DNA from 2 places in the Carnobacterium sp. FSL E2-0243 genome. Region 1 is predicted to be linked to the other one. Evidence: predicted binding sites of a transcription regulator. Region 1 holds the regulator's gene; the other holds the start of a gene.
What was found. Region 1 encodes NrdR, which represses ribonucleotide reductase genes. Its sites were predicted from a motif close to ACACNATATATNGTGT; they were not measured.

Region 1 (8,190 bases):
CAAATGCGCTGTTTAGTTTTCATCGTATGTTAGACAATGAAATGAAAAAAGAGCAACCTACTCATGTTCTAGTTGCTTTTGATGCTGGGAAAACAACTTTTCGTAATGCTTTTTACGATGCCTATAAAGATGGTCGCCAAAAAACGCCAGGTGAATTTAAAGAACAAATGCCTTATTTGCGTGACTTGTTAGAAGGTTTTGGGATTCCTCATTATGAGTTAGATAATTATGAAGCGGATGATATTATTGGGACATTAGCTACTGTTGTTGATCCAAATGAATTTGATGTTGTTGTAGTTTCAGGTGACCGAGATTTAACTCAGTTAGCGAAAGAAAATGTGCGAGTGGATATTACAATTAAAGGTGTTAGTGAAATTGAAGAGAATACACCTGCCTATCTAATGGAAAAATATGGCATTGAACCTCATCAAATTATTGACATGAAAGGTTTAGCTGGAGATTCTTCTGATAATATTCCAGGTGTAACAAATATTGGAGAAAAAACAGCTTTAAAACTGTTACATGAATTTGGTTCTGTTGAAGGTGTTTATGAAAATATAGATGGCATGAAGCCAAGTAAACGTAAAGAAAATCTGATTAACGATAAAGAACAAGCTTTGTTAAGTAAAAAATTAGCAACGATTGAGGTCGATGCTCCACTTGAAATAAAAGTAGATGAATTGCTTTACACTGGCAAAGATGTTGGTAAGCTAATAGAGTTTTATAAAGAAATGGATTTCAAGTCATTCCTAAAAGATTTAGATACAACAGAGTATGATGAAGAAAATAAAATTGAAAAAGCCGAAATTATTTTTGAATTTGTTACAGAATTAAAAGCGGATATGTTTGGGCCAATGGGCGGATTATATGTCGAAATGCTAACGGATAATTATCACACTGCGGAGATTGTTGGTTTAAGTTGGAGTAATGGCGAGAAGATTTATGTTGCAGAACCTGACGTAGCTTTGGCATCTCCTATTTTTCAAGAGTGGGCCAAAGATCCAGCAAATAAAAAACAAGTTTTTGATGCAAAACGTACAGTTGTGGCTTTACAACGTTATGATACAACCTTAGAAGGGGTTGATTTTGACGTCCTACTAGCATCTTACATTCTAAATACAAATGATAATAGTAAAGATTTAGCCGAAGTAGCTATGGAACATGATTATTATGAAGTTGCTGCAGATGAAAGCATTTATGGAAAAGGGGCTAAGCTTGCCATACCAGAAGATGCATCTGTTTTGAATGAACATCTTGCTCGAAAAATTAAAGCAATAGAAGTCTTAAGTATCAAATTAAAGCAAGAGTTGATTGATAGCGAACAAACAGCTTTATTTTATGAGATGGAATTGCCTTTATCCATGGTGTTAGCTAAAATGGAAATGACTGGAATCAAAGTCAATGCGAATCGTTTACTAGAAATGAAAGCTGAGTTTGCCATTCGTTTAACAGATATTGAAAATCGCATTTACGAAGAAGCTGGAGAAACATTTAATATTAATTCTCCTAAGCAATTAGGTGTGATTTTATTTGAAAAAATGCAGTTACCAGTTATTAAGAAAACAAAAACGGGTTATTCAACGGCGGTTGATGTTTTAGAACAACTGCGCCCACAAGCACCGATTGTAGATGATATTTTACATTATCGTCAAATTGCTAAAATCCAATCAACCTATGTTGAAGGATTATTAAAAGTTATTAACGGGAATACAGGAAAAGTTCATACTAGATATGTTCAAACGTTAACTCAAACGGGCCGTCTAAGCTCTGTTGATCCTAATTTACAAAATATCCCGATTCGCTTAGAAGAAGGTCGCAAAATTCGTCAAGCTTTTGTACCAAGTCATGAGGGCTGGAAGATCTTTGCTAGTGATTATTCACAAATTGAATTGCGTGTTTTAGCGGATATTTCAAATGATCAGCATTTGAAAGAAGCCTTTTTAGAAGGTCAGGATATTCACTCAAGTACAGCAATGCGTGTTTTTGGCATTGAAAAAGCTGAAGATGTAACTGGGAATATGCGCCGTCAAGCAAAAGCCGTGAACTTTGGAATTGTCTATGGTATCAGTGATTATGGTTTATCGCAAAATCTTGGAATAACCAGAAAAGAAGCACAAACCTTCATAGATACTTATTTTGAAAAGTATCCTGGAGTAAAACAATATATGAGTGATATCGTTCGAGAAGCTAAGGATAAAGGCTATGTAGAAACTTTATTCCATCGACGTCGTTTCTTAAAAGATATTAATTCACGCAACTTTAATCTACGCTCATTTGCTGAAAGAACAGCGATGAATACACCGATTCAAGGTAGTGCTGCCGATATTATTAAAGTTGCCATGATTCAAATGGATCGTCGCTTAAAAGCCGAGAATTTAAAAACAAAGATGTTGCTACAAGTACATGATGAATTGATTTTTGAGGCACCTGAGGAAGAAATTGCTATTTTAGAAAAATTAGTTCCTGAGGTTATGGAATCAGCAGTTAAATTAAATGTACCTTTAAAAGTCGATAGCAGCTATGGTGATAGTTGGTACGATGCAAAATAATATCTAAGTAGATAATGATTTAAGCTATGGCTACTAAATGACCATAGCTTAAATTTAGTAGAAAGAGGTTGAAGAAATGCCAGAATTACCAGAAGTTGAAACTGTTCGAAAAGGTTTGACTAATCTAGTTGAAGGAGCAACAATACAAGACGTTGATGTTTATTGGGATCGTATTATTACTGCACCTTTTTCAAGTGAAGCTTTTCGAAATGATTTATTAGGACAAACTATTCATAAAATTGAACGTCGTGGCAAATATTTAATTTTTTTAATGGACGATTGGGCAATGATTTCACATTTAAGAATGGAAGGAAAGTATGAAGTTGAAAAAACGGGAACTCCATTAAAAAAACATACTCATGTTGTCTTTCATTTGACTGACGGGAGGGATTTACGTTATTTAGATGTGAGGAAATTTGGTCGAATGACATTAGTTCCAATTGGAACAGAGCATGAAGCACCAGGAATCAAAGGCTTAGGTCCAGAACCAATTCCAGAGTTATTCAAATTAGAGCCATTTAGTGTAGCGCTAGGAAGTAAATCAAGAGCGATAAAACCATTATTACTAGAACAAAAAATAGTTGTAGGATTAGGCAATATTTATGTTGATGAAGCTTTATTTGAAGCGAAAATTCATCCCTTAAGACCGGCTAATTCGTTAACGTCCATAGAGATTAAGAATTTGCATCACTCAATTATTGGTGTTCTTGGTAGAGCTGTTGAAGCTGGTGGAACGACGATTCGAACGTATCAAAATGCTTTAGGTGAGGCTGGAAGTTTCCAAGTGGATTTGTTGGTTTATGGAAAGACTGGGGAACCTTGTGTGAATTGTGGTCAACCAATTCAAAAAATAAAAGTGGCGCAACGAGGCACGCATTTCTGTAGTCATTGCCAAACTTTGACGGAAAGAAATAGTCGTCCACAGCACTAAATGGAATGAGGAATGAGTCATGACTTATATTCTAGGATTAACAGGCAGCATTGCGACAGGGAAATCAACAGTCAGTAATATATTTAAAGCTTTGGGATTCCCAGTGGTTGATGCAGATATTGGAGCACGTGAAGTTGTTGAGGTAGGTGCGCCAGGTTTACAAGCATTAGTGGATTATTTTGGTCAAGAGCTTTTAACACATGATGGACAATTAAACCGTGAAGCTTTAGGTGCGATTGTTTTTGCGAATGAAACCAAGCGGAAAAAGTTAAATGAGTTATTAAAGCCTTATATTCGTTCCTGGATTGACAGGGAAAAAAATAAAGTGATTGCTAGTGGTGCGCCATTGGTTATCATGGATATTCCTTTACTGTATGAAGCTGGAGGTTATCAGGAAATGATGGATTCAATTATGGTCGTCGCAATTCCTGATGATCTTCAGATTACACGCTTAATGGCACGAAACCAGTTAAGTAGATCAGAAGCATTACAAAGAATCAAGGCGCAGATTCCAATTGCTAAAAAAGTAGAGTGGGCAGATAGCGTCATTGATAATAGTGGGAGTTTAGTCGATACTCGCCAGCAAGTAGAAAAGTGGCTCCAAGAAAAAAACTTGTTTTCGGATCAATCATAATCCGAAAACAAGTTTTTTTCTTGGAGTAATCCTTAAAATGCAGGTGGGAAATTATAGATATTCGAATAAAGACATTTGCCATAAGCCTTTTCAGGGGGTAGACGGCTATGTTATAATGATGTGAAACTAGAAATTTAAGATAGAAGTAGTCTGTCTTTTTATGAATAAATAGAGTAAAACATACGAGTGAATTAAACCGATAAATAAATAGACCTATGAATGAAATGATAAAAAAAGGGTGATGAATATGCAATGTCCACGTTGTCAAAATAATGGTTCAAGAGTTGTAGATAGTCGTCCAGCAGATGACGGACGTGCTATTAGAAGAAGAAGAGAGTGTGAAGCCTGTAGCTTCCGCTTTACTACGTTTGAAAGAACAGAACAAACGCCATTGTTAGTTGTGAAAAAAAATGGTACAAGAGAAGAGTTCAACCGTGAAAAAATTCTTCGAGGGCTGATACGTTCTTGTGAGAAGCGTCCTGTTGCAATGGATCAAGTTGAACGAATGGTGGATGAAGTTGAAAATAAAATTCGTAGCCTAGGTGAAAATGAAGTTTCAACTACGCTAATTGGTGAATACATTATGGAACGTCTAGCAGAAGTGGATGAAGTTGCTTATATTCGATTTGCTAGTGTATACCGCGAATTTAAAGATATGGATTTCTTCCTAAAAGAATTACAAAAATTAAAAAATAAAGATAAATAAAAATGAGAAAGGTGTGAATCATTTTGAATTATCCTTTAAAGAATCTAAGTCCTAAAGATGGCTTTGAAGTGAGGCAAAATGCTTTGCTTTCAGATATGGATCAAAAAATTCTCACCTTTTTATACCAACCTTTAACGGGAGCGACAGCATACAGCTTGTATATGACCCTATGGTCTGAAATTGGTGAAGAAAGTTATTGGAGTGAGGGAATCTTACATTCTGAATTATTGACCATTTTAAATTGTGGTATTCCAGAATTGTATCGAGCGAGAGTTAAGTTAGAAGCTTTGGGGCTACTAAAAACCTATTTGAAGCAAGAGCCCGAAAAACAATTTATTTATGAATTGCAATCTCCCTTAACCGCAGCAGAATTTTTTAAAGATGATTTGTTGAGTTTGTTATTACTAGAAACGGTTGGAAAGCGCAAATACAAAAATTTACGCCAACGTTATAGCATTAACAAAATTGACACAGAAAAATATGTTGAAGTCACAAAAGGTTTTTTAGATGTATTTAGTTTTGATAAAAATAAATTCTCAGAAAATCAAGAATTATTTAAAGATTCAACAGCTTTAATTGGCAATGAACGTCCAGTAGAAACGACTCAACTAGATAATAAAACCTTTGAATTTAAATTTTTCTATGAAGGTTTAGCAACGCAATATATTAACCGCTCCTCAATTACTAAAGAAATTGAGAACAGTATTTTAGTTTTGCATACAATGTATGGCATTGACGAATTGGAAATGCAAAAATTTGTTTTACAAGCCTGTGATATTGACTCAGGTAAAGTGGATGAAAAAAAACTTAAACAAGTTGTTTACTCAAATTACCACCAAACCAATCAACAGCCTGTTGAACTAAAAGAACGAATTGTTGAAGATCCAACTAGCAATCAAAATAAACAAAAGTTCAGAAAAAATGATTTAAGCCATCAGGGTTTCTCTAAAGAAGATATTGTCTTAATTGAAATCAGTGAGGAGTTTACACCTTTTGATTTTATTGAAAATATAAAAAAACAAAAAGGTGGTTATGTAGCCAGAACAGAGGAGTGGGCTGTTGAAAATCTAATTAAACAATCCAATTTACCTAAGTCTGTGATTAATATTTTGATTCATTATGTATTAGTTATTCGCGGTAACCCAACTTTAACTCAAAATTTAGCTGATAGTATTGCTAATGATTGGAGCCAATCAAAAGTAAAATCACCAGAAGAGGCCATTCGAAAAGTGCAGGAACTTTACCGAGAAAATGAAATAAAAAAACAAAAAAGAGCCGAGCAACAAGCTTCATATTCAAAACCTCGTAATAATCAATACAATTCAGCGGCAGGGAATCAACGGAATCGCCAAGAGACATTGCCAGAATGGGCAAAAGAGAATCAGGCTGAAGTAGAAGAGAAACCGATGAGTGAGGCAGATCAAAAAGCCTTTATGGATCGAATCGCTCGTATTCAAAATTTAGGGAAAGAAGGTGACCAGTAATGGAAGATATGGGAAAAGGCCTAACGAAGATAATTAAAGATAGAAAACTTACTTCACAATATGAACAGCTGATTCAAGAAGTTTTAAAAGATCCAGATGTGGCTAAATTTATCGAAGAAAACCGTGAAAAATTAACGGATGAACGAATTGAAAAAAGCTATGCTAAACTATATGAATTTGTGCAAGAAAAGCGTAAGTTTGAGAAAAATCAAGGAATGTTAGCTCCTGGCTATCGCCCAACATTATTTATGAACTTTCATGTTATTGATGTTACCTATGTACCTACATCAGAATTAATTGCGAAACAAAAAGAATATGAAATTAGACGTCGTGTGAATTCAATGGATATGCCTAAAGATGTTCGAACAGCAACTCTCGATAAATTCCAATTAACGGATGATCGACGTGAAGCTTTATCAGAAGCGCTTGATTTTATTGATTCATTTTTAAAAGAACCAAAACAGTTCCACAAAGCCTTGTATTTACAAGGTTCATTCGGAGTCGGAAAAACCTATTTATTAGGTGCAATCGCTCATGATTTAGCTAAAAATGGCTATACAACAACATTGCTTCATTTTCCTTCATTTGCAGTGGAGATGAAACAATCCATTGGGAAAAATAATATGTCTGAAAAATTAGATACAATTAAAAAATCAGCTATTTTAATGTTGGACGATATTGGAGCTGATTCAATGTCAAGTTGGATTCGTGATGATGTTCTAGGTGTCATTTTACAATATCGGATGCAAGAACAATTACCGACCTTCTTCTCTTCTAATTTTGATATGAAACAGCTGGAAAATGAACATTTACGCACTAGTCAACGAGGCGAAGATGAGCCCTTAAAAGCGAAGCGAATTATGGAGAGAATTCGTTATTTAGCTAAGGAAATTAACATGACAGGTAAGAATCGACGCAACTATTAGTATCTCAGTTTTTTAGTAAAATTGAGAAGAACTTGATGATTTGATTGACTCTTACTTGAAATTTCCCTAAAAAAATGGTTTAATAGTATCAATAGATTAAATCAATGAGGAAGATAAAAAAATTAGAACTCTATTTTTAGAGAGGGATTGTTTGCTGAAAATATCCTAAGTAAGAGCTAGTTTTTACCACTTTCAAGTGCCACTGTGAACGAAGTAACTTTCTAACTAGCAGTTGGTCGTTTAGCTAGCGTTATTAAGCCTAAAGCAAGTTTAATCCTATTAAACTTGAAAGCTGGGTGGAACCACGAATTATTCGTCCCTTTTACAGGTTATTATTGACTTGTGAAAGGGACTTTTTTTTCGGAAAAATACCCCGCATTGATTAATCCGTAAATAATAACTACAAATGGAGGAATAAAACATGTCAGAAATAAAAATTACCTTTCCTGATGGAGCAGTAAAAGAGTATCCTGCTGGTTCTTCAACATTAGAAGTGGCAAAAGGCATTAGTAATAGCCTTGCTAAAAAAGCTTTAGCAGGTAAATTCAACGGAGAATTAGTTGATTTAGTTCGTCCTTTAGAAGTTGATGGTTCTCTAGAAATTATTACACCAGATCATGAAGATGCTTTGCAAATTTTACGTCATTCATCAGCACATTTGATGGCTAATGCGTTACGTCGTTTATACCCAGATATTCATTTTGGTGTAGGTCCAGCAATTGATAATGGCTTCTATTATGACACAGATACTGAGGCTCCAATTACAGAAGAAGACTTACCAAAAATAGAAGCTGAGATGATGAAAATCGTCAAAGAAAACAATCCGATTGTTCGAAAAGAAGTAACTCGTGAAGAAGCGTTAGAGTTATTTAAATCAGATCCTTATAAAGTAGAATTAATTACAGCCTTACCTGAAGACGAAGCGATTACCGTTTATGATCAAGGTGATTTTGTTGATTT
Region 2 (8,190 bases), 2.0 Mb from region 1:
ACGTTCCAAGCTTTCGTTTGGCCAGGCGGGTCTGGCGCAACATTAATGCTAATTGTTGCAATCTTTGTTTTTTCTAAGCGTCCAGATTCAAGAGCTGTAGCAAATTTAAGTATTGGACCAGGAATTTTTAATATTAATGAACCTGTTATGTTCGGTATGCCGATTGTTTTGAATCCTCTTTACATGATTCCTGTCATTCTAGCTCCTTGTGTTATGGCTGGTGTAGCTTACTTCGCTACCATGACTGGCCTAGTCGCACCTGTAGTTGTTAGTGTCATTTGGGTCATGCCACCAATTGTTAATGGCTTCCTAGCGACTGGTGGCGATTGGCGTGCGATTATTCTTTCGATTGTTAATCTAGCAATTGCTTTCGTCATCTGGGCACCTTTCGTTATCGCTGCTAATAAAATAAAACTAGAAGATGTTGATTAATTTAAAAAAATAAAAAATACCGACTTAAACCTTTTGTAAAAGTTTAAGTCGGTATTTTAGTTAATCAAATTATAAAATTTCGTAATCTTCTTTCTGCATTGGCTCAACGACTCCTAATAGATAGCCATTTCCAACTTGTGAGAAGAAATCATGGTTACTTGTTCCAGCAGACATTCCATTCATAACAATTGGATTAACATCTTCTGCTGTATCAGGGAATAATGGTGCCATACCTAAATTCATTAAGGCTTTGTTTCCATTATAACGTAAATAAACTTTAACTTCTTCAGTCCAACCAACTGTATCATATAATAATTCTGTATACTTCACTTCATTTTCATAAAGTTTATACAATAATTCATAAATCCACCCTTGCAAACTTTTTTGTTCATCTTCTGATAACTCATTGAAACCTAGTTGGAATTTATAACCGATATACGTACCATGGACAGATTCGTCACGGATAATCAATTTAATGATTTCAGCAACGTTAGGCAATTTGTTAATTCCTAGATAGTATAACGGTGTGTAGAAACCAGAATAGAATAAGAAAGTTTCCAAGAAGACACTTGCTACCTTCTTTTGTAATGGCGAGCCTGTTTGATAAATATCATTCATAATCGCTGCTTTTTCTTGCAAATAAACATTTGAATTCGTCCAGTTGAAAATCTCTTCTATTTCTCTAGGCGTATTTAATGTACTAAATATAGAAGAATAGCTCTTAGCATGTACAGATTCCATAAATTGAATATTATTTAATACAGCTTCTTCATGAGGCGAACGGACATCTTGACGTAAAGCTGAGATTCCATCTTGTGATTGAAGCGTATCTAATAAAGTTAATCCACCAAAAACACGTTCTACTAAAGTTTTTTCAATACTTGATAGGTTACGCCAATCATCTAAATCATTTGAGATTGGAATTCGTGTATCTAACCAAAATTGTTCTGTTAATTTTTCCCATGTCTTTTTATCAAGAATATCTTCAAAACTATTCCAATTTATCGCCGCATATTGTTCTGATTCAGTCATCGTCTAAAATCCCTTCTATCTTGAAAAATAGCGCAGTTTAACGTGCGCTATTTCAACTTTTATTTAATCTTATATCGAGCAACTTTCACATGCATTACTACCGATTTCATCTGTATCATCTGTAAAGGTACGAATATAATAGATTGATTTACAACCTTTATGGTAAGCATAGTTACGTAAGATACTTAGATCTCTTGTAGTTTGCTTCTCATTTTCGCCTTTCCATTCATATAAACCTGCTGGAATTGTTGAGCGCATAAACAAGGTTAAGCTCATTCCTTGATCAATATGTTGTTGAGCAGCTGCATAAACATCGATTACTTTACGCATGTCCATATCGTAGGCTGATTTATAATAAGGCATTGTTTCATCTGATAAAAATGGTGCTGGATAATACGTTTTACCCGTTTTCTTTTCTTGACGCTCTTCAATTCTTTGCGTAATTGGGTGTAAACTAGCACTAGTTTCGTTCACATAAGAAATAGAACCATTTGGTGCTACCGCTAAACGGTTTTGATTGTATAAGCCAAATTCTTTAACATTATCACGTAATTTTTCCCAGTCTTCTGTGGTTGGAATAAATATACCTTCAAATAATTCGCGGACACGTTGAGACTCAGGTTGCCATTCTTTTTCGATATATTTGTCGAAGTACTCACCTGTTGCGTATTTAGACTCAGCAAAATCAACAAAAGTCTCATTGCGCTCTTTAGCAATATTATTACTTTCAACTAATGTCCAGTAATTTAATAATAAGAAATAAATATTAATGAAATCAACTGATTCCGGTGAGCCATAATGGATTTGATTCATAGCTAAATACGTATGCAGTCCCATTGCTCCTAAACCAATTGTATGAGCTTGATCATTACCTTTTTTAACAGAAGGAACTACTGCAACAGATGAACTGTCTGTAATAAATGTCAGTGCACGAGTCATTGTTCGAACAGAACGGCCAAAATCTGGTGAAGCCATTAGATTCACAATATTACTTGAACCTAAATTACAGCTAATATCTGTTCCAATTTCTTCATAGCTTTGGTCATCATTAATAATAGAAGGTTTTTGAACTTGTAAAATTTCTGAACATAGGTTACTCATCAAGATTTTCCCTTTAATTGGATTGCTACGGTTAGCAGCATCAATATTAATCACATAAGGATAACCTGATTCTTGTTGCAATTTACTGATTTCTATTTCTAAGTCACGTGCTTTAATCTTAGATTTTTTAATATCAGGATTATTCACTAACTCGTCATATTTTTCTGTGATATCAATATACGAGAAAGGCTCTCCGTAGATACGCTCAACATCGTATGGGCTAAATAGATACATATAATCATCATTTTTAGCCAATTCATAAAATTTGTCTGGAACAACTAATCCAAGAGACAATGTTTTAACACGAACTTTTTCATCCGCATTTTCTTTTTTAGTTGCTAAAAATGCGACAACATCTGGATGGAAAACACTTAGATAAACAGCTCCTGCTCCTTGACGTTGACCTAGTTGGTTACTGTATGAAAAACTATCTTCTAATAATTTCATAACTGGAACTACGCCGCTTGCTGCGCCTTCATAGCCTTTGATTGGGTCTCCAGCAGCACGCAAGTTAGAAAGTGAAATCCCTACGCCTCCACCGATTCTTGATAATTGTAGGGCGCTGTTAATACCACGACCAATACTATTCATATCATCAGTTAATTGTAGCAAGAAACACGAAACTAATTCACCACGACGCTTACGCCCAGCGTTTAAGAATGAAGGCGTTGCAGGCTGATAACGTTGTGTAATCATTTCTTCAGCTAAATCCATTGCTAGTTCTTCATTGCCATCGGCAAAATAAAGCGCATTAAACGCAATTCTATCTTCATAACGCTCTAAATAGCGTTGATTATCATTCGTTTTCAAAGCATATTGAGTATAAAATTTATGAGCTCCCATAAATGAACGGAAACGGAATTTATGATCGTAGGTTTTTTGGAATAATTTCTTGATAAATTCAAATGAATACTTAGAAATAAACTCTTCTTCAATATAATCATTTTCTAGTAAGTAGTCCAATTTTTCTCTTAATGTATGAAAAAAAACAGTGTTTGGATTTACATGCTCCAAAAAGTAAGCACGAGCGGCTTCTTTATCTTTGTGCATGGGTATTTTTCCATTCACTGGAATATTTAATTGATTATTTAATTTAAAATAGCTAGGGTTGTTTTGTTCTTTAGGAATTTTTGTTATGTTCAAGTTTATCAACCTCTTTCTTAAAGTTAATGACATCTAAGTCTGTTCCACTAAATTCAAATGCAAATAGCATTGGAACGTTGTATTTTTTGGCTAAATCTTTTGCTGTAAAGACAAAAAGATTGGCGAAGTTTAGGTTTCCACCACCCGCTACGCCTTTCAAGTGCATTTGATTATCACTATACTCGATAAAATCATTAATCAATTCGGTTACTTCGATGTCATAAGTAGGGGCCACTACGACATAGTCCTCTTCAATACGATAAAAAGGATTTGTTTCAGTGACCTCATAGCTATCTAAGTCTAATTTTTTTACAAAACGTCTGGTTTGTCCGGTTAAGGAAAAATAAACGATTTTCATAATTAGATTGCTTTCAATTCTTTTAGACGTTCTGGTTGGAAACCAACGATTGGTTCAATTCCTTCCACCATTACTACAGGAACACTCATATAGCCAAGATCTTTTAAATAATTTAAATGGCTTTCGTCTTCCATAATATTCTTTTCGTGGAACTCTATATTTTCATTTTTTAACAAAAACTTTGTCATGTCACATTGTGGACAATTTGGTTTACTATATAAGTGGATTTTATTCATTTTTACTGCCTCCATTTTGTTAAATAATTGTTTTTTTATATCGACAAGATTCATTATAAGCCATCTCACAACTAAACACAACATATAGATACGCTACTTGCAAACTTTATTAAAAAACACCATATATAGTCGTTTAGAAAAACTTAAGAAACCCTATTATAGCTTAGACAATTGCCGATTTGCAACTTATTCGCTCAAAAATTTTAACCTTTTTTCTTCATTTTACTATTGACTTTTTAGCTATTTAAATTTCTAACTTTTTCCTACAATTAATCCAACACTTTTCGTACATTTACAACTAGCTATTTCCAATCATTCCGTTGCTAAAAATAAGTTATTTTGATAATTAATGACTGGCGCATCTCCACTGTCGATTAAAGCGTAAAGATAGCCTTCTTTTTCAACGTTGACTTCCAATTCCGATCCTAAGCGATCTGGAGTAATGACTGTCACACGTTCATAAGGATTTCCCTCTTTTGAATAATAATTAAAATCAAACTCTGAGAATTTCGCGATTGCCGTTGGATTTTCTGGTGCGACAATCTTACACTTCAAACGATTCAAGATATATTCTTTACCTGCTGGCGCCATAGGATTAAACTGATTTTCACCAACTAATAAACGCCACGCCTCTTCTCCACGAATGGAATTTAAAACAGTAACCTCCAATTCAGCAGGAAAAAAAGTCATCGTGTTTAAATCTAAAAAATTTGCCGCCACTCTTACTGGTTGTGAAAACGGCTGTGGGTTTTCTTGTGTTCCTGTTTTTTCTGGGACTTCATCTTTTTCAATCGACTGTTCAGGGGTATCTAAAATAAGGTGATTTTGGTCAGCATTAACTTCAGTCTTGAAAGTATTCTCTGAACTAGCTTTAAATCTGTTTTCTGAATAGAATGGCAGTGTCAAACCTACCATTAAACTTACTAAACCAAAACAAATCACAAAAACTAAACGTTTAGCTAGACGCTTCTTCAACATTTTTTGATTCTGATTCCATCTCAACTGCGCTTTTCGTTGACGTGTATTAGGCTTTTTAGTCATCAACCGTTTGATTTTTTTCTTCAACTGAATATGTAAATAAAGAGAGAGGACAAATAGACTAAGAGAGAAAATCAATAGTGTACTTATTAATATTTTTTCCATCTAACCATCCTCCTAGTTACTTCAACTCTATTTGAATTCAAATTAAAAAGTACTCTTCACCACAATTAACGGAAAAGTACCTTTTACTTCTTAAATCTCGGTAGATCCTTCAGCAATTCCTTTTTGCATATCGATCTGAATGATCCCCAGATATTCTTCTTCATAACTGTAAACTTCAACTTCTAGCGGGTATTTATTATTTCTTAACTTCCACACAGTTGCGCATTTTAATTGGCTTTCTGGCTCTACCAGCTCAAAAGTATTATTTAATAGAGTTAAATCTTCTTCATCTAGTAACCCATCATAAATATCAGCTTCATAAAGCTCTGTATCCCCGTCTGCTATTTTACTCGTTTGATAAGCATCCATATAGAGGTCATATGGTGAAATTTCTTCTTCACTACTATTAACAAATTCATAATACATCATCAAAGCCGGCATATTCTCGCTATCTCGAATTACTTTATACCCCGTCACTCGAACACTGTACTCCTCACCTTCTACAACTTGATCCATCTCTACCTTTTTATCATAAGTAAAATCTTTAGAAACATCATGCTCTGCTTCTTTTCTCATTCCACAACCGACTAGCAGTAAGAGTCCCAACATCAAAGCAAAAATGTTGATTTTCCTCCATTTTTTCAATGTCTTCTTCCTCCTCCAGTTCCAAATTTTGCAAATAAAAACAAAAAACGAACGTTACTTGAACAGTATACCATATTTTTATTTCAATGTTTGCTTTTATTCTTTTCTTTTTTACACAAATTAAGAATAACTAAATAGCTTTTGGACAGACTTATTATGTATTGATTTTAAAGACAAAAAAAGAGACAGTGCGCCATTGCACTCTCCTTCTAAGCTTCTTTTAAATGGCCATTTTCCATGATCCATTCTGTCGGCTCTCCCGATTGATTTAAAATGTTTGCTTCGACTAAAATTTGATAAAGCGATTTATTGTGTGTTTTTACTCCTTGCTCTTTCAAATCTGCATCTGCCTGTATGATAAACTTTGGGTACGATAAAATATTGTTCTTTTTACTAATAAGCGTCACCTTCCCTTCTCTATATAGAATACCTTGTTTTATCAGTAATTACAAGTTTTTGCCCCCTCTAATTCCAATCAGGCTAAGCACATTTATCTGACCTAGCCTGATTTTCTTTATAGCAAATTCAATTTAACGTAGCAGGAAGAGGTAAAAGAACTTTTAGTAAAAACCAATTATTTTTTACAGAAACATTCATATTCCCTTCATACTTCCCAGCGATATAATCAATGCTTTTTAATCCATATCCATGGTAATCTTTATTTGTTTTAGTTGTTTCAGGCAGCCCTTCTGAAAGTTCATCTAGGTCTGGAACATAGTTTTCCACCAAAATGATGACAAAATCACCCCTTTTTGAGACGCGTAAATTCACTAGTCTTTGCTCTAGTTCAGCATTTCTTAAAACAGCTTCAATTGCATTATCAAGAGCATTCCCAAACAAGCTACAAATATCCATAGTATCTAGAAAACTAAGTAATTTCCCTTCCACGATACAAGTAAAACGAATATCTTGTTCTAGACAATAACTATTTTTCCGTGACAAAATAGTATCTAAAATTCCATTTCCTGTATGAATATCAGAACTAAATGTATTAATCGCCTTCGTCATTTCTTCAAGATAAGCTTCTTTCTTCTCGATATTTTCTTCTGAACGAATTGTTTCAATTTGATGTTTTAAATCATGGACTTTCCGTTCAATCAAACTAGCACTTTCTTTATAAGCAACATATTGTTCATAATGATTTTGAAAGATATTATTAACTGCCTTCAATTCATTTTGTAAATGGTGTTCATATTGTTGGTTCTCTTGCATATATAAAATACAGATACCACAAAAATTAATTAATGATCGTATCAAAAAAACGGACAATGGATCACCAAAAGAGTATTCTGTTCTTGAGATGATAAAACCGATATTACTAATAGAAAAAATAATCACTGCAGTTAACATCGCAATAAAGACATTTTTATTTTGAATAGTTAAATTCACATCTGTTCGCTCTACTCTTTTTTCAACCAAAAACACAGTAGTTAGAATTATTGCATATAGCAAAACAGGGAACCAAATGGAAATAAATGCCCCTTTAGCCACACGATTCAAAATTAGCTGACAATACATCTGCCAAGTAAATGATGCTGTGAATTCTGCGACAATAAAGGCTTTTGCACAAAGATAGCTAGCATTTTTCAAACTAATTTTACTACTGACGACAATTGTTAAGAACATCCAGCAAACATTGACAACCATACCGGGAATCCATAAAGGCAAGGGCCATGAACCAACCATCATTTGCAGCGCATATTGTCCAACGCCCATTAACAAAACTAAGAATTGCCAACGCTCTCTTTTAGCAGCCAGAGGAAAAATAAACACTACACAAGTCAACCACTCAGCCAAAGCCGTATAGTGCCTAGGAATATTGGGTAAAACTTCTTGGATCAACTTACTCGCCTCCAATATAAGCTGTTAAAGCTTCTAAGAACTCTTTTTTCCGAGGACGACTGATTTGTAAATTATAGTGACCGACTTTAGCCGTACTTTTTTCAATACCTGTAACATATTTTAAGTTAACTAAGTAACAGTTATTGCAACGAAAGAAATCTTCTTCCAATAACTTTTTTTCCATATTTTTCATAGATTCTAGCAGTGTAAAGGTTTGCTCATGGGTATGGATTTTAAGATAGTGACCCTCACTTTCAA

Region 2: a site for NrdR is predicted at 4,419-4,434, ahead of nrdH (glutaredoxin-like protein NrdH). Genes of this name have one in related genera too.

The regions. Positions count from the first base shown of each region.
Region 1 is NZ_JBBOPM010000001.1:2,326,495-2,334,684, reverse strand. Features, by position in the region: gene polA (DNA polymerase I) at 1-2,549, shown strand, start outside; gene mutM (DNA-formamidopyrimidine glycosylase) at 2,626-3,480, shown strand; gene coaE (dephospho-CoA kinase) at 3,500-4,114, shown strand; gene nrdR (transcriptional regulator NrdR) at 4,362-4,820, shown strand; gene MHI00_RS10940 (replication initiation and membrane attachment family protein) at 4,844-6,304, shown strand; gene dnaI (primosomal protein DnaI) at 6,304-7,230, shown strand; T-box leader at 7,326-7,554, shown strand; gene thrS (threonine--tRNA ligase) at 7,652-8,190, shown strand, end outside.
Region 2 is NZ_JBBOPM010000001.1:294,481-302,670, reverse strand. Features, by position in the region: gene MHI00_RS01405 (PTS sugar transporter subunit IIC) at 1-432, shown strand, start outside; gene nrdF (class 1b ribonucleoside-diphosphate reductase subunit beta) at 502-1,464, opposite strand; gene nrdE (class 1b ribonucleoside-diphosphate reductase subunit alpha) at 1,534-3,708, opposite strand; gene nrdI (class Ib ribonucleoside-diphosphate reductase assembly flavoprotein NrdI) at 3,686-4,066, opposite strand; gene nrdH (glutaredoxin-like protein NrdH) at 4,069-4,302, opposite strand; gene MHI00_RS01380 (S-layer protein) at 4,615-5,445, opposite strand; gene MHI00_RS01375 (DUF5067 domain-containing protein) at 5,536-6,090, opposite strand; gene MHI00_RS01370 (hypothetical protein) at 6,300-6,497, opposite strand; gene MHI00_RS01365 (ATP-binding protein) at 6,616-7,932, opposite strand; gene MHI00_RS01360 (LytR/AlgR family response regulator transcription factor) at 7,934-8,190, opposite strand, start outside.